Regions from separate parts of the Mesorhizobium sp. B2-4-7 genome, predicted to be linked through region 3. Evidence: predicted binding sites of a transcription regulator. Region 3 holds the regulator's gene; each other region holds the start of a gene.

Region 1 (5,788 bases), on a different contig from region 3:
GGATGCGGTAGAGATAGTGGCGGCCGATGGCCGAGAAGCGGGCATCGAAGCCGTCGACGACGGTCGTGGCTTTCAAGATCGCGATGCGATTGCCGGCGCCCTGCAGGTGCGCGTTGACGGCATCGCGCACCTTGTCGTCCGGCCAGGCCCTGGCCAGGTCGACATGCGCCACCTGGGCCGTCGCATGCACGCCCGCATCGGTGCGGCCGGCAGCGCGCAAGCGGACCTGCTGGCCGCAGAATTTTTCGATCGCCTGCTCGATCGCCTGCTGCACCGAAGGCTGGTCCGCCTGGTGCTGCCAGCCGGCAAACAAGCTGCCGTCATATTCGATGTCGAGGCGAAAACGCGGCATGCCGGGCGGCTATACGCACTCGCCTAGGCGGCGAGTGCGGTGAAGGCCGAGGCGTAGACCAGCCGGCCGGTTTCGGGAGCGTCGCCCCAGGCCAGCGCCTGCAGCGCCTCGCCCTGGTATTCACTCTCGAATCCTTCGGCGCGCGCGTGGCTGTAGCCGAAACGGCCGTAGTAGGTGGGGTCGCCCAGCACCACGGCCAGCATCTCGCCGGTGTCGCGCAGGCGGATGTGAGCCTCGCGGATCAGCGCGCCGCCAATGCCGGTGCCGTGAAAGGAGGGCTCCACCGCCAGCGGCGCCAGTGCCACCGCCGGGAAATCTTTCCCGCCGGTGCGGACGAAGAGCCGCGAAAACAGGATGTGGCCAACCACTTGCCCGTCTTCTTCCGCCACCAGTTCGACAACGGCGTCGCCGCCGGAAACCAGCGCGTCAACCAGCCCGGCCTCCGCCTGCTGGCCGAAAGCGTGTTCCTCGACGAGGCGGATGGCCTCGCGATCCCGCGGCGTCGCCGCGCGTATCGACATCATGCTCATGACAGTTTCATTCCTTTTTCGATCTTGGTCCCGCGCAGGAATTCTTGCGCGGCGGCGGGCCTTCCGCCAGCCCGTTGAACTTCGACCAGCCGGATCGCGCCCGCTCCGCAGGCGACCGTCAGGCGGTCGTCGAGAATTCCTCCCGGCTCGCCCACACCTTGCGCAAGCGTCGAGCGAAGCAGTTTCAGCCGTTCCACCCGGCCACCAATTTCAACCTCGCACCAGGCGCCGGGGAACGGCGACAGGCCGCGAATATTATTGTGAACTTCGGCCGCGGGTCGCGTCCAATCCACGTGCGTATCGGATTTATCGATCTTTTTGGCATAGGTCACCCCCTCAACCGCTTGGGCGGTGAACGCCAGGCTATTCCTTTCCAGCCGCGCCAGCGCTTCCACGATCAGTGCGGCGCTGACGCTCATCAATCGATCATGCAGATCGCCGGCGGTCATATCGGGTTCGATGACGCATTTTTCAACCAGCCCCACCGGGCCGGTGTCGAGGCCTTCTTCCATGCGCATGACCATCATGCCGGTTTCGCTGTCGCCCGCCATGATCGCCCGTTGGATGGGCGCCGCACCGCGCCACCGCGGCAACAGCGAGGCATGGCCGTTGATGCAGCCCAGTCGCGGCGCCTCAAGCACCGCCCTGGGCAGCAGCAGGCCGTAAGCCACGACCACGCCGATATCGGCTTGCAGCGCGCGAAAAGCTGCCTGTTCGGCCTCGCCCTTGAGCGACGTCGGCGTGCGCGTCTCGATGCCCAGCCGTTCCGCCTCGCGCTGTACCGGCGACGGCGTCAGCTCAAGGCCGCGCCGGCCGGCGGCTCGCGGCGGCTGCGTGTAGACGGCCGCGACCTCATGTCCGGCATCGGCAATTGCGCGCAATGTCGGCACCGAAAACTCCGGCGTCCCCATGAAAATCACGCGAAGGGGCATTGTCCCCTATCCCACCAGCTTGCCCGGAGCCTTGTCCTTGGCCAGCTTCTTGAACTTCTTCACCACCATGTCGCGCTTCAGCTTCGAAATGTGGTCGATGAACAGCACGCCGTTGAGATGGTCGATCTCATGCTGCAGGCAGGTTGCCATCAGCCCCTCGGCCTCCATTTCCTGCAGCTTGCCATCGCGGTCGAGGTACTTGACCCGCACGGAAGCCGGGCGTTCGACCTCGGCATAATAGTCGGGAATCGACAGGCAACCTTCCTCGTAGACGGAGCGCTGGTCGGCGCTTTCCAGGATTTCGGGATTGATGAAGACATGCGGCGCCGGCGTCTCGTCCTCCTTGGCGAGGTCGATCACCAGCATGCGCAGCGGTTCGCCGATCTGGATCGCGGCCAGCCCGATGCCGGGCGCGTCATACATGGTCGCCAGCATGTCGTCGGCCAGTTTGCGCAAGGGCGCGTCGACGCGCTCCACCGGCTTGGAAACCTGGCGCAGGATGGGGTCGGGAAGGATGATGAGCGGCTTGATCGGCATGGCGTCTCACCTAAGACCTTGAATAAAGGGCGTCAACCGGTACGCCGGGGGATCGTTCACGTTTTGATCTGTGCTGGCCGGCCGAATCGTCTATGCTGTGTGCATGAACGACCTGACATCCATCCTTTCGGAACCTGTCGCCCGGCTTGGCGCGACCACGATCACGCTCGGCCATGCGCTGGCGTTCGGGGCCTTTGTGTTTCTTGGCCTGTTCGTGGCGCTTGTCGTCGCGCTGTGGCGCTCGGCCAAGGCGCGCGCCGTGGCCGCTGCCGAAGCCGCCGACCATGCCCGCGACGCCGAGGCGCGGATGGCCGGCATATTGCAAAGCCAAGCCGAGATGCAGGGCCGCATGGGCGCCATCGCGGAAGTCTTCGGCGCGCGGCAGGCGGAACTGACGCAATCGATCGGCCAGCGCCTCGATGCCATGACCGGCCGCCTCGGCCAGACCATGACCGAGCAAACCAAATCCACTCATGAGAGCCTGGCCAAATTGCAGGAGCGGCTGGCCGTCATCGACACCGCGCAAGGCAACATCCAGTCGCTCGCCGGCCAGGTCGTGCAATTGCAGGCGATCCTCTCCAACAAGCAGACGCGCGGCGCCTTCGGCCAGTCGCGCATGGAAGCGATCGTCGCCGACGGTCTGCCGCACGGCGCCTACGAGTTCCAGGCGACCTTGTCCAACGGCAGCCGTCCCGATTGCCTGGTGAAGATGCCCAACGGCGCGCCGGCGCTTGCCGTCGACGCCAAGTTTCCGCTGGAAGCCTGGAACGCCATCCGCGCCGCCGAAGGCGCCGAACAGCAGAAGGTCGCGTCGCAGGCCTTCCGCCGCGACATCGAGGTGCATGTCCGCGATATCGCGGATAAATATCTGATCCAGGGCGAGACGCAGGATACCGCCTTCATGTTCGTGCCGTCGGAATCGGTGTTTGCCGAGATCCACGAAAATTTCGAGGCGGTGGTGCAGAAGGCGCACCGCGCCCGCGTCGTCATCGTCTCGCCGTCGCTCCTGATGCTGTCGATCCAGGTCATCCAGGCGATCCTGAAGGATGCCCGTATGCGCGAGCAGGCACACCTGATCCAGGGCGAGGTGATCCGGCTGATGGAGGATGTTTCGCGCGTCGACGAGCGGGTGCGCAAATTGCAGGGCCATTTTGCCCAGTCGGCCAAGGATATAGACGACATCCTCGTCTCGACGTCGAAGGTGACCAAACGCGGCCAGAAGATCGAAGCTCTGGAGTTTGGGGCGCAGCCCGGAGGCGATGCCGACCCTGACATGGCGTCACCAGCCCCTGCGAAGCCGGAACCCGGCCCGCGCGTTGTCGATTCCCCACGCGTTGCCGATTCAAAGACCGGCCAGCTCAGGCTGAGGGTCGTCGAAGGCGACGAATGAGGCGCCGCACCGGACGGCGCTACTGCTCCTCCACTGTGGCCATGCCGTGAAATTCAGGTAGCCAGTGAAGCGCCGAGCGGTGCCATTTTTGCAGTGTCGGAATCAAATCCTGGCGTTGCCGCGCGGTTCCCACTCGAATGCCGTAGACCTTTGGGCCATCTCCGACCGACGTGGCGTAAAGGTGCGAGCCGCAGTCGGCGCAAAAGGCCTGGACGCGCTTGGCGCCGCTTGCCACGGTCTTGATGTAGACCTTCGGTGTACCCTTTGTGATCCGGTAGTGATCTTCAGACGCCGGAACGGTGACGCGAAAGGCCGTACCGGTCAACTGTTGGCAATCGGTACAATGGCAGATCGAGGTCTTTTCCGGTTCGACCTCCGCCTCATAGGTGATGGCACCACAATGACAGCCGCCGTCGATCTTCATAATCAGTCCTCCAAAACTCGATCGGCTGATTTTAGCGGCGCAGCGGCGCAAGGCAACGACGCGACGCTGATCCAGAGGCATGATCCCGAGGAATGGAACGCGGGTTTCGAGGCTATGCTCAAAGTCTACTCGGATGCTGATTCGATCAGCTTGCGTCGCTGTTCCCAGGTGCCTGACGTCTGCGGCTTGACGAACAGCCGGGTGATCTCGGGCATTTCCTTCCTTAGCTGCGCTTCGAGGCGCTCGACGCAGGCTTCGATTTCCGGCGCGGACAGATGGTCCTCGAATTCGATGCTCAGGCCGGCAACGATTTCTTCCGGCCCCAGGTGGACCGTCAGGACGCCGTTCGCCCGCTGCACCGCCGGATCCTGCTGCGCGATCGCCAGCACTTCTTTCTGCACCGCGGGCGAAGCAGGCTCGCCGATGAGCAGCCCCTTGCTCTCGCGCGCCAGGAAGGCCGCGGTCGCACCCAGGATCAGCGCAATGCCGATCGAGGCGGCGCCGTCCAGTTCCGGCATCTCGAAAATCTCCGCCGCCAATATGCCGGCAAAGGCGACGATCAGGCCGAGAAGCGCGGCACTGTCCTCGAACAGCACTGTGTAGACGCTTGGATCCTTGCTCGATTGCACGGCCTGCAGCCAGCCCTGCTGGCCCTTCTGCCGGCGGAATTCCCTCAGCGCCACCAGCCATGAGCTGCCCTCGAACAGAAACGACAGGCCGAGCACGATGTAGTTGACCCTGACATTGGCGGCCGGTTCGGGCGCAATGATGTGCGTCACGCCTTCGTAGAACGATACGCCGGCGCCGAGCGCGAAGACGAGAAGCGCCACGATGAAGCTCCAGAAGTAGAGCTCGCGGCCATGGCCGAGCGGATGCGCGCGGGTGGCCGGGCGTGCGGCGCGATGCATGCCATAAAGCAGCAGGCTACCATTGCCGGTATCGACCAGCGAATGCACGCCTTCCGAAAACATCGCCGAACTGCCGGTGAAGAAGGCTGCGACGAATTTGGTCAGCGCGATCGCGAGATTGCCGGCGAGCGCCGCGTAGATGACCGTTCGAGAGCCGCCATGCCCCGCCATTGCTTCCCTGTCGTCCTGTCCGACACGCGAAGTCTAGAGCAATTGCAGGAAAAGTGGGAGCCGATTTCCTTGAGATCATGCTGCGGGCCCGCCGAAATTTCGCGGCCATCGCGACGCACCAACACCCCGTCCGTTCAAGTCGCTGCGCGCCGGTTCGGATTCATAAGGCCGCCGAAACAGGTTGCCGGTTTTCGCGGCCATGGCCGCGAACAGCCCCTTGCCTAGAGGCATTTCTCTTGTTTCACTTCGCCTCCCGCAACTGGAGGAACGAATCATGGCAAAAGGTGCGATGAAAGCAGGCAAGGAGGCCCGCAAGCCAAAGAAGGACGCCAAGAAGCCGGCCGCTGCTCCCACGCTCAAGGCGCCGCCGGTCAAGGCAACGAGGCTCAAGGAAAAATAGTCGCGTGCCTCGGATGGAGTTCGCCGGCGGCGTTCGAAACACCGCCGGCACCTTGTTGATACGGCGTTAAGACAGCCTATATCTGGTGCGGGGACGACCCCACATCTCCTGAAATCCGGTCGGGACGACCCGCCCACTGTTTGA
Region 2 (5,788 bases), on a different contig from region 3:
CAAGCTTCAGCGTCTCGGTGATCAGCTGTTCGCCGCGCACCAGTTCCGGATAGGCCTGACCCATCTCGCGAACCAGCGCCGGCACCAGCTTCCACACCAGCGGCTCGTTCGCACCGAGCAGCTGTGCATGGCGCATGGCGCGGCGCATGATGCGGCGCAGCACATAGCCGCGGCCTTCATTCGATGGCAGCACGCCGTCTGCGACCAGGAACGACGACGAGCGCAGGTGATCGGCTATGACGCGATAGGATGCGACGGTCTCGGCGTCGGGACCGCGACCGAGCGCGGACGACGCCGCATCGATCAAGTGCCGAAACAGATCGGTCTCAAAGACGCTTTCCACGCCTTGCAGGATGGAGGCCATGCGCTCCAGGCCCATGCCGGTGTCGATCGACGGGCGCGGCAGGTCGATCCGCTCGTCCTTCGTCACCTGCTCGTACTGCATGAACACCAGGTTCCAGAATTCCAGGAACCGGTCGCCATCCTCCTCCGGGGTGCCGGGCGGGCCGCCCCAGATGTGCTCGCCACGGTCGATGAAGATTTCCGAGCATGGCCCGCATGGCCCGGTGTCGCCCATCGCCCAGAAATTGTCGGAGGTCGGGATGCGGATGATGCGATCATCGGAAAAGCCGGCGATCTTCTTCCAGAAGCCGGCCGCCTCGTCGTCGGTGTGGTAGACGGTGACGAGCAGCTTGTCCTTCTTAAGCCCGAACTCCCTGGTAATGAGGTTCCAGGCTAACTCGATGGCGCGCTCCTTGAAATAGTCGCCGAAGGAGAAATTGCCGAGCATCTCGAAGAAGGTCAGGTGGCGCGCGGTGTAGCCGACATTGTCGAGGTCGTTGTGCTTGCCGCCGGCGCGAACGCTTTTCTGGGCGGTCGTGGCACGCGAATAGGGCCGCTTCTCCAGGCCGGTGAAGACGTTCTTGAACTGCACCATGCCGGCATTGGTGAACATCAGCGTCGGATCGTTGCGCGGCACAAGCGGGCTCGACGCCACGACCTCGTGACCCTCCTTGCGGAAATAGTCGAGAAATGTCGACCGGATCTCGTTCACGCCACTCATGAATGCTGCCTTTTCGAGAGAGCCGCCGGCCGGACCGGCGGAAAATGGGCTCTGCTTTAGAAGATGGAGCTGGCCTTTTAGCCGCCGCTTGGCACCCTGTCCAGAAACACGCAAGCTGGCCAATTCGCGGTTCGCCAGCCGCTCAAAACGCAAACCGCCGGCACGGGGCCGGCGGTTCGAAACGCAATACTACAGAACTCGATTACATAAGCTCAAATTGATGAACCGGGATTATGGCCGAACTCGGGCCGCAAACCGAACGCTAGATCGCGCCAGCGAACGCTAGATCGTGCCGACGAGCGCTTACATCGCGCCGGCTTCATCCTCGAAGCCATCATCGCCACCTTCGGAGCCGCCATTCTCGAGGAATTTTTCGGCGATCAGTCCGGCGTTCTGCCTGAGCGCAAGTTCGATCTCGCGCGCCGTATCGGGATTGTCGCGCAGGAACAGCTTCGCGTTCTCGCGGCCCTGGCCGAGACGCTGCGAATTGTAGGAGAACCAGGCGCCCGATTTCTCGACCACGCCCGCCTTGACGCCGAGATCGACCAGCTCGCCGGTCTTCGACACGCCTTCGCCGTACATGATGTCGAACTCGACCACCTTGAAGGGCGGCGCCAGCTTGTTCTTGACCACCTTGACGCGGGTCTGGTTGCCGACGACCTCGTCGCGGTCCTTGACCGAGCCGATGCGGCGGATATCGAGACGCACCGAGGCGTAGAATTTCAGCGCATTGCCGCCGGTGGTGGTTTCGGGCGAGCCGAACATGACGCCGATCTTCATGCGGATCTGGTTGATGAAGATGACCATGGTGTTGGAGCGCGAGATCGAGGCGGTCAGCTTGCGCAGCGCCTGGCTCATCAGGCGGGCCTGCAGGCCGGGCAGCGAATCGCCCATCTCGCCCTCGATTTCGGCGCGCGGCGTCAGCGCCGCGACCGAATCGACCACCAGCACATCGATGGCGCCGGAGCGCACCAGCGTATCGCAGATCTCAAGCGCCTGCTCGCCAGTGTCAGGCTGCGAGATCAGGAGGTTTTCGAGATCGACGCCGAGCTTGCGGGCATAGACCGGATCGAGCGCATGCTCGGCATCGACGAAGGCGCAGATGCCGCCCTTCTTCTGGGCTTCCGCCACCGTGTGCAGCGCCAGCGTCGTCTTACCCGAGCTTTCCGGCCCGTAGATCTCGATGATGCGGCCGCGCGGCAGGCCGCCGACGCCAAGCGCGATGTCGAGGCCGAGCGAGCCGGTTGGCACGGTTTCGATCTCGACGACCTGCTCGTTCGCGCCGAGCCGCATGATCGAGCCCTTGCCGAAAGCCCGCTCGATTTGCGACAGCGCCGCATCCAGAGCCTTTGATTTGTCCACTGCCTTATCCTCTACAAGCCGCAAGCTGTTCTGAGCCATGATACATCACCCCGTAGTCGTCAATGAAGGCCGGACAATCCGTAATCCTTGGTTATTTGTACCTTTTTTGTTCTCATTTGGCAAGAGGGATCAAGCATCTGAAAAATAAGCAACATCCTGATTTGTTCTTTTTTTGTCTCACGATTCGGCTCCAACATGGTCCGAATATTGGGCCAGGCTGGTTCGCCGTGCCGATCTCACGAATCGCTGGTTGTTGCCTGCGAAGCTCCGTCGCACAGCATGGCGCTTGTGCGTGACCGCCAACAAAGGTCATATCGGCGCATGGTGAGATCTCCAAGAGTCCTGGCGGTGGGCGGCGCCCATATCGACAGGCGCGGCCAGGTGTCCGGCGCTTACGTGCCGGCTGCCTCCAACCCGGGCACGATGCGCGAGGACGTTGGCGGCGGCGTCTTCAACGCATTGCGCAGCACGGTGCGGCGAGGCGTCTCGGGCTCGTTGCTGTCGGTGCGCGGCGGTGATGCCGCCGCCGACACGGTTTCGCGCGCCATCGCCGAAGCAGGCATTGCCGACCTGTCCGCGGTGTTCCTCGACCGCACGACGCCGAGCTATACGGCGCTGATCGACCGCGAGGGCGAACTGCTCGTCGGCTTTGCCGACATGGCGCTTTATGAACTGGCATTTGCAAAGCAGATCCGCCGCTCCAGGGTGAGGGAGGAGATCGCCGCCGCAGATGCCGTCCTGTGCGACGCCAATCTGCCATCGGCGGCTCTGGAGCGGCTGGTGTCGCTTGCCGCCGGCAAGCCCGTGTTCGCCATTGCCATTTCACCGGCCAAGGTCGTGCGCTTGACTCCGGTGCTCGGCGGCCTGGCCGTCGCCTTCATGAACAGGCGCGAGGCGGTGGCGCTTGCCGGACTTGACGATGCCGCCTCTCAAAAAACTATCCTCGACGGGCTGAGAAGCGCCGGCCTCGACAGCGCGGTGGTCACGGCGGGCGGCGGCCCGGTGCTGGGCTTCGACCGCGACGGCAGCTTTGCCGTCGTCCCGCCCCCTCCAAGAAAGGTCGTGGACGTCACCGGCGCCGGCGATGCGCTTGCCGGCGCGACGGTCGCCGCCCTACTGCGCGGCATGCCCTTGCGCGCGGCGTTGCGCGAGGGCGTCGCCGCCGCGACGCTGGCTATTGAAAGCGCGAGCGCCGTTCCCGATTTCACCACGGCGACTTTCGCGCAAGCGCTGGCTCTTGTGCCCGAAGAGCAGAAAATGGCATGAGACCGGCATCCGAAAGGATGCGCCGCACTTCGGATTGGAGATCCAGATGACCCCAGACACCGCCCGCGCCTTCATCGATGTCCACGCGCCGGTGGCGCAAGCCTTGGCCGCCGGGAAGCCCGTGGTGGCGCTGGAAAGCACCATCATAACCCACGGCATGCCCTACCCCGACAATGGCGCCATGGCGGCCGACGTGGAAAGGATCATTGCGGACGGCGGCGCGGTGCCGGCGACGATCGCCGTGGTGGCGGGCCGCATCAAGATCGGCCTCTCCGACGGAGAACGCGAATCGCTCGCCATGACCGGCGACGCCATGAAGCTCTCGCGCGCAGATCTCGGCTTCGCCGTCGCGCAAGGGCGCACCGGCGGCACCACGGTTGCCGCCACAATGATCGCCGCGCATATGGTTGGGATAAAGGTGTTCGCCACCGGCGGCATCGGCGGCGTGCACAAGGGCGCCGAAAAAAGCTTCGACATTTCCGCCGACCTCGATGAGCTGGCGCGCACGCCCGTCATCGTCGTCTCGGCTGGGGCCAAGGCCATCCTCGACATCGAAAAGACGCTGGAGGTGCTGGAGACCCGCGGCGTGCCCGTGATCGGCCATGGCTGCGAGACCATGCCGGCCTTCTGGTCGCGGCAGTCGCCGTTCCGCGCGCCGCTGACCTTGCACGCGCCGGAAGAGATCGCGCATTTTTACAAGACGCGACAGGCGCTGGGCCTGAGCGGCGGCATGCTGATCGCCAATCCGGTGCCGGAGGATCACGAAATCCCGGCCGGCGAGATGGCCGGCTACATCGAGGCCGCCCAGAAGGCCGCCGAGGCGCTCAACGTTACCGGCAAGGCGGTGACGCCGTTCCTGCTCTCCAAAATCCTCGAACTCACCGGCGGCCGGAGCCTGAAGACCAACATCGCGCTGGTCGAAAACAATGCTCGGCTGGCAGCGCGAATTGCCGGGGCGCTGTAGGACGCCGGAAATACGAGCGGCGGCACCACGGCTACTCGCGACCACCGAGTTCCGTCACGCCCTCCTCTGTCCTGCTGGACGTCTCCGAAAAAGTCTGCACTGCCTCATCGCCCCGAGGTCCTAGCGTTATTTTCCCGCCCGCCGCCCCGCCTCATAGGCCCGCCGCGCCCAGACCGCTATCTCGTCGGGGTCGTCGAAGGCACTATCGGGAATGCTCCAATAGGGCATCGCCACCAGCTTGCCGTGCCGGGACCCGGTGTAGGTCCACTGCGTGCAGCCGGCGGCCTCGAAATCGGGCGCGCTTTGCTCGTCCGCTTTCAGCATCAATTCGCCGCGCAGCACGATGGCGACGATGACGCCGTCGGCATAGATGCCCTTGCCGCCGAACAGTTTCCGGATGCTGACCGGGCCCAGGCTCTGGAAGAGTTCTTCTATGCGTTCATTGTCCATGCGCGGATCATGTCACCGCGATTCGGCCTTGTCATCGGCGCAACCAAAACCATGCTGACAGATTGAAAGGGGATCGATCGGAGTTCCCGCCATGCCTGTCCTGCTCAAGGGGTCCTGCCGCTGCAATGCCGTTCGTTTCGAGGTGGAAAGCCACACGCCCGTGCCGTTCATGCTGTGCTACTGCTCGATCTGCCGCAAGCAGCAGGGCGGCGGCGGTTTTGCCATCAATCTCGGCGCCAACTACGAGACGATGACCATCCGCGGCAAGAGGAGCCTCGGCGTCTATCGGGCCGAGATCGAGGACGACGAACATCCGCATTGCGAGATCTCGACCGGAGAGCGCAATTTCTGCCGCAAATGCGGATCGGCGCTGTGGCTCTACGACCCGACCTGGCCGGAACTCGTCCATCCCTTCGCCTCGGCGATCGACAGCGACCTGCCGAAACCGCCGAGCAAGGTGCATCTGATGCTGAAATACAAGGCCAACTGGGTCGAGCCCGATGTCGGGCCGAGCGACAAGGTGTTCGACGTCTATCCCGAGGAATCGATCGCCGACTGGCATAAGCGGACCGGGACGTGGGTGGAGTGAGTGTCTTCGCTGCGTTCTAAGGGAGGTGAGGAGTGGTCTGCGCAGCAGGCGGGAAGCCAATTGCGCGGCTTTTCGAATGACGAACGCCGGCAGC
Region 3 (5,788 bases):
GATCAGCGGTATGTGCGACATTGAAGGCACATCCCAGCCCATGGCGTTGTAGATCACGGTCTGGCGGGCGGCATTGGTCAGGTGGTCGTCGCCACGGATGATGTGGGTGACGCCCATGTCGTGGTCGTCAACGACGACGGCATGCATGTAGGTCGGATTGCCGTCCGAGCGCAGGATGATGAAGTCGTCCAGATCCTTGTTGGGAAAGCGCACGTCGCCCTGGACACGGTCATGCACCACCGTCTCGCCTTTGGTCGGCGCCTTGATGCGGATCGCGCCCTTGACGCCAGGAGGCGCCTGCGAAGGGTCGCGGTCACGCCAGCTTCCGTCATAGCGCGGCGGCAGGCCCTTGGCCCGCGCCGCGTCGCGCATTGCCTCAAGCTCGGCAGGGGTCTCGTAGCTGTAGTAAGCCTTGCCCATGCGCACCAGCTCCTCGGCCACCTCGCGATGGCGCGGCGCGCGCTCGAACTGCGAGACGGCGTCGCCGTCCCAGGTGAGGCCGAGCCAAGTCAGTCCTTCGAGAATGGCTGCTGTCGCCGCATCGGTGGAGCGCTCGCGGTCGGTGTCCTCGATGCGCAGCAGCATCGTACCGCCGGTGTGCTTGGCGTAGAGCCAGTTGAAGAGCGCCGTACGCGCGCCGCCGATGTGCAGGTAGCCGGTGGGCGAGGGGGCAAAACGGGTGACAACCTTGTCGGACATACAACTCTCGGGAAACGTCTGGAGCGGGGTGCGGATCACACGCACTTTCGCGCGTCGCGCGTTCATGTAGCATAGGGTGTCGAGGGCGCAAGGGGCAGACCCGATGGCTGGAGCGGGCCGGGGCGCGGAGGAAGGCGAGGACGTCGTTGCCGGCGTCAGCGAACGCTCTCTTTTTGCCATGCCCGCGCCCGCCTCATTGCCGCTGGCGTTGCCGCCCCTACAGCAGCCGGGCAAGTCGCCGCCGGCGGATGTTTCCACGCCGCCCGGCATTCCCGCAGCCGGCGCGGCCGAGCGCCTGCGCCGTGAGTTCGGCCGTGCCTCGTGGCCTCGTCTGCGCAACGGCGTGGCCAGAGCGTCCGAGCTCGAACTCGATCGGGGCATAGGCTTCCTGCTCGTCCCGGTGTTCCTGGCGTGCGGATCGATTGCGTATTTTTCGTTGGCGGCGGAGCCGGGCTTTGCCAAGCCTGTCGCGGTCGCGATCCTGATGTCGCTGTGCGCGCTCGTTTCACGCTCATGGCCGAAAACGCATCTGTGCTTCATGGCGGCGCTGTTGTGCGCGCTCGGCATGCTCGCCGGCAAAGTCGAGACGTGGCGAGCGGGAACGCGGATGCTGGGCTCGGAAATCTCCACGCAAATCACCGGCCGCGTCGTTTCGGTCGACCAGATGGAGACCGGGCGCATCCGGCTGACCATCGATGTGACATCGACCGCGCGGCCGAAACTACGCTACGCGCCCGAGCGCGTTCGCCTTTCGGCGCGCAAGGTGCCGGCTGAAGTGACGGCCGGCTCCCTCGTGACCGGCTATGCCAGGCTGTTGCCGCCGACCGGGCCGGTGCGGCCGGACAGCTACGACTTTTCCTTCGACAGCTACTTCGCCGGCATAGGCGCCAGCGGCTTCTTTCTCGGCAACCCCAAAATCGTCTCAGCCGATGACAGGCCGTTGTGGGCCGCCCTCTCAGCCGCCATCGAGAGTGCTCGCGAAAGCATTGCCGACCATATCAGGGGCAGCATCGGCGGCGCCGAGGGCGAGATCGCCGCGGCGCTGATCGTGGGTGTTCGCGCCGGGATTCCCGACGAGATCAATGAAGCGATGCGACGCACCGGCATCTACCACATCATCTCAATTTCCGGGCTGCACATGGCGCTGGTCGCCGGCACCGTCATGGGTCTGCTGCGTGGCGGCTTCGCGCTGTTTCCGAACTTTTCCTCCCGTCGGCCGGTCAAGAAATACGCGGCCGCGGCGGCACTTTTCTCGATCGCCGCCTACCTCGTCATTTCGGGCGTCGTTGTCGCCGCCGAACGCAGCTTCATCATGCTGGCGGTGATGCTGATCGCCGTTCTGTTCGATCGGGCGGCACTCACCATGCGCAATCTGGCTATTTCGGCGATCGCCGTCATCGTGGTGTCGCCGCACGAGGTGGTAGGGCCGAGCTTCCAGATGTCGTTCGCCGCCACCGCGGCCCTGGTCGGCGCCTATGCCGGCTGGTCGGATCGCAAAGCCGACAAAGCGCGGACCCCGCCGCCGCAACGGACCTTGCCTGGCCTGCTGACGCGAAAATTGCTGCTGGCGACAGGTGGGCTGGCGATGACCTCGATTATCGCGGGAAGCGCCACGGCGCTTTTCGCCATCTGGCATTTCCAGCGCGTGTCGCCGCTCAGCCTGTTCGCCAATCTTGCCGTCATGCCGATCGTTTCTGTCGTGATGTTCCTTGCGGTTGCCAGCGCGCTGCTGATGCCGTTCGGGTTCGATGGACCATCCCTTTATCTGATGGGCAAGGGACTGGCCGCGATGATCGCCATATCAGGATGGATCTCGCAACGCTCGCCGGTCGACGCGGTCGGGTTGATTTCGCAGCAATCCGTCCTTCTGGTGGCGATCGCCCTGGTCATCGCGACGATGGCCACGACATGGCTGCGGCTGGCGGCACTTCCCTTCGCGCTCGCCGGCCTGTTGACCGTCTCGGACACGCGCACGCCGGACGTGCTGATTTCGGAGGATGCCCGCCTGGTGGCGTTGCCGATCGGCGGCGGCGAGCTCGCGATCAACCGGGCGCGCCCGAACGAATTCACCGTCGATAATTGGAAACGCGCGCTGAAGTCCGAAACCATCGTTGCGCCGGAACTGTTCGACAGCGGAGACCGACAGTTCGACATCTTCGATCCCGCGCAACTTCCGGCGGGAGCGCCTTTCTATTGCTTCACGGGCCTGTGCATGGCCCGGCATACCTCGGGGGCGATCATCGCGCAGGTGGAGGATCGCAAGGACGCCTGGAGGGCCTGCTCCTATGCGGATCTGATCGTCATCAACGACCCCGCGGGCTACGACCCCTGCCACAATCCGCTGGTTCTCGTCATCACCAAGCGGCAGCTCGCTCGTAAGGGAAGTGCCGCCGTCTTCTTCGACCGGCAATCGGCGACGGCACCGGCACGGGTCAGCTTTGCCGTCGACAGGCCATATCGGCCTTGGCACGAACAGCGAAAATTCTCACGCGAGGCAAGGGGACTGCCGCCTTACCGTAAACCCGAAAAGCCCACCGCCGACCCCGCTCAGTAGCGCCTGATCAGGCCGACCAGCTTGCCCTGCACCTTGACCCTGTCCGGTCCGAAAATACGTGTTTCATAGGCCGGATTGGCAGCCTCGAGCGCAATCGAAGCACCCTTTCGGCGGAAGCGCTTAAGCGTTGCTTCCTCCTCGTCCACCAGGGCCACGATGATCTCGCCGGGACTTGCGGTGTCGGCATTGCGGATGATGACCGTGTCGCCGTCGAAAATGCCGGCCTCGATCATCGAATCGCCCTTGACCTCCAGCGCATAGTGTTCGCCGCCCATGATCATGTCAGGCGGCACTGAAATGGAATGCGTCTGATGCTGGATGGCGTCGATCGGCACACCCGCTGCGATGCGACCCATGACCGGGATCGACACCGCTGAAACCGCGTCGTCGTCATTGCCGGCAGCGGGCAGACGCGAAGACGTCGCCGGCTTGATCTGCCGGCTAGGGCTGCTGCCCTGTCCGAGGCTGCCTTGGATGACGCTCGGGGAGAACTTCTTTGCCGCGTTAAGACCCGGCGCGATCGAGTCCGGCAGGCGCAGCACCTCCAGCGCGCGCGCCCGGTTGGGCAGGCGGCGAATGAAGCCGCGCTCCTCCAACGCCGTGATCAGCCGATGAATTCCCGACTTGGAGGCGAGGTCCAGCGCTTCCTTCATCTCGTCGAAGGACGGCGGAATGCCGCTTTCCTTCAGCCGTTCATGGATGAACATCAAGAGTTCATGTTGCTTGCGCGTGAGCATGGCGGCCCCCAAAGGCATTGCACGAAGGGTCTGGAACCAGAATCAGAAAACAAACCCAGAACAAACACTATCTGTTCCAGTTGTGTTCCGCAACCATTTAAAGTTTAATGAATTTGTTAAGGCGACGGAAACGAAATGCCCTCCCGCAGCCAGCATCCTGCCAGCGCGGTCCGTCGTCAATGCGCTCCCGGGCCCTTTGAAACTATTTTGGTTAATGGCCTGTGGCCCGACCGGTCTCCACTCTTGGCACAAGCCTGCAAGCTGGGTGACCGGCAGGTGCGGGGTGCGTTTGGGCGGATTAGAAACCCCTGCGGCTCGTGAACGAAACGAAACCAAAATGCCAACTTCCGCCGGAAAACGGCCAGACACCACCACTGGTCGCGACGGGCTGCGTTCGTTCGTTCGCTTGACGAAACCGTATAATAATGTACGGTTTTCGAAGAGGAACACCAATGACCACGCCGAAGCAGGCCGCGCGACGCGAACGGATAGAGGAGGCCGCCTATGCGGTGCTCCGGGAAACCGGCTACAAGAGCGCCTCCCTGCTTGCTATCGCCAAGCGGGCATCGGCCTCGAACGAAACCCTCTACAACTGGTACGGCAACAAGCAGACCCTGTTTCGATCCTTGATCGAAGCCAATGCGGGAGAGGCAAGGAAGCTGCTGGAGGACGCCCTTCACCAGGCGCGCGATCCGCTCGAAACCCTGAACTTGCTCGGGCCAGTCCTGCTGACCCTCGTGACGGGCGACAAGGCGGTGGCGCTCAATCGCGCCGCGGCCGGCGACGTCAACGATACAGGCACGCTTGGCCAATCGATCGCGCAATTCGGCCGCAATACCATAATGCCGCTTCTTGGCGACCTGCTTCGAACCGCAAGTCGGGCCGGCCCGATCGCCTGTGACGATCCTGCCGAAGCCGCCGACATCTACATCAGTCTTTTGATCGGCGATCTCCAGGTTCGCCGGATCGTTGGGGTGCTCGAGGAACTGCCTCGGGCGGAAATCGAGCAAAGATCGAACCGGGCGTTCACCCTGTTCTTGCGCCTCTATGCGGCCAGCCCTTGCCCGGGCGGCAAAACAGCCGGCCCGTTTCCAGGGCGCTCTTCTCACCGAGGAACATCGCGACCATGAGCAAAATTCCCGATCTCGCAGCGATCGAGGCAATGGACACCGCGGATCCGCTGCGTGCCATGCGTGACCGCTTCACCTTGCCCCAGGGGGTGATCTATCTCGACGGCAATTCGCTGGGCGCCGCTTCGCCAGCCGTGTTCGGCGAGCTGCAGAAGGCCGCCACGCAGGAGTGGGCGCAGGATCTCATCCGCGCCTGGAACACCGCCGGCTGGTTCGACATGCCGGTCGAACTCGGCGACCAACTCGGGCGCCTGATCGGGGCCGCCGCCGGCCAGACGGTGGTCTGCGATACCACCTCGATCAACATCTACAAGGTGCTGCATGCGGCACTCGGGATGCGGCCGGACAGGTCAGTCATCATCGCCGAGGGGGACAGCTTTCCGACCGATCTCTATATGGCCGAAGGCGTTGCCTCGACGCGGCCGGGCACGGTGCTGCGGCTCGAGGGTGTCGATGCGCCGACCATAGAAGAACTGATCGACGAGCGGGTCGCGGTCATCCTGGTCAACCACGTCAACTACAAATCCGGGCAGTTACGCGACATGGCCGCGCTGACGCGGACGGCACATGATGCCGGCGCGCTGATTGTCTGGGATCTCTGCCATACCGCCGGCGCCTTGCCCGTCGAGCTCGACCGTTCGAATGCCGATTTCGCCGTTGGCTGCACC

What was found. The regulator LexA, encoded in region 3, represses DNA repair genes until DNA is damaged. The targets are predictions, from matches to a motif close to TGTTCNNNNTGTGTTCNG.
Region 1: the regulator LexA is predicted to act here: its motif matches at 2,405-2,422, upstream of FJ946_RS07535 (DNA recombination protein RmuC).
Region 2: the regulator LexA is predicted to act here: its motif matches at 2,522-2,539, upstream of recA (recombinase RecA).

Annotation. Positions count from the first base shown of each region.
Region 1 is NZ_VFVH01000002.1:177,802-183,589, reverse strand. It holds gene truA (tRNA pseudouridine(38-40) synthase TruA) at 1-352, opposite strand, end outside; gene FJ946_RS07550 (N-acetyltransferase) at 376-882, opposite strand; gene fmt (methionyl-tRNA formyltransferase) at 879-1,814, opposite strand; gene def (peptide deformylase) at 1,821-2,351, opposite strand; gene FJ946_RS07535 (DNA recombination protein RmuC) at 2,455-3,741, shown strand; gene FJ946_RS07530 (GFA family protein) at 3,761-4,165, opposite strand; gene FJ946_RS07525 (cation diffusion facilitator family transporter) at 4,291-5,244, opposite strand; gene FJ946_RS30710 (hypothetical protein) at 5,444-5,644, shown strand.
Region 2 is NZ_VFVH01000010.1:212,670-218,457, forward strand. It holds gene alaS (alanine--tRNA ligase) at 1-1,063, opposite strand, end outside; gene recA (recombinase RecA) at 1,367-2,464, opposite strand; gene FJ946_RS24390 (carbohydrate kinase family protein) at 2,747-3,691, shown strand; gene FJ946_RS24395 (pseudouridine-5'-phosphate glycosidase) at 3,738-4,655, shown strand; gene FJ946_RS24400 (TfoX/Sxy family protein) at 4,782-5,105, opposite strand; gene FJ946_RS24405 (GFA family protein) at 5,197-5,694, shown strand.
Region 3 is NZ_VFVH01000009.1:163,169-168,956, forward strand. It holds gene gltX (glutamate--tRNA ligase) at 1-699, opposite strand, end outside; gene FJ946_RS22615 (ComEC/Rec2 family competence protein) at 803-3,253, shown strand; gene lexA (transcriptional repressor LexA) at 3,247-3,990, opposite strand; gene FJ946_RS22625 (TetR/AcrR family transcriptional regulator C-terminal domain-containing protein) at 4,443-5,120, shown strand; gene kynU (kynureninase) at 5,117-5,788, shown strand, end outside.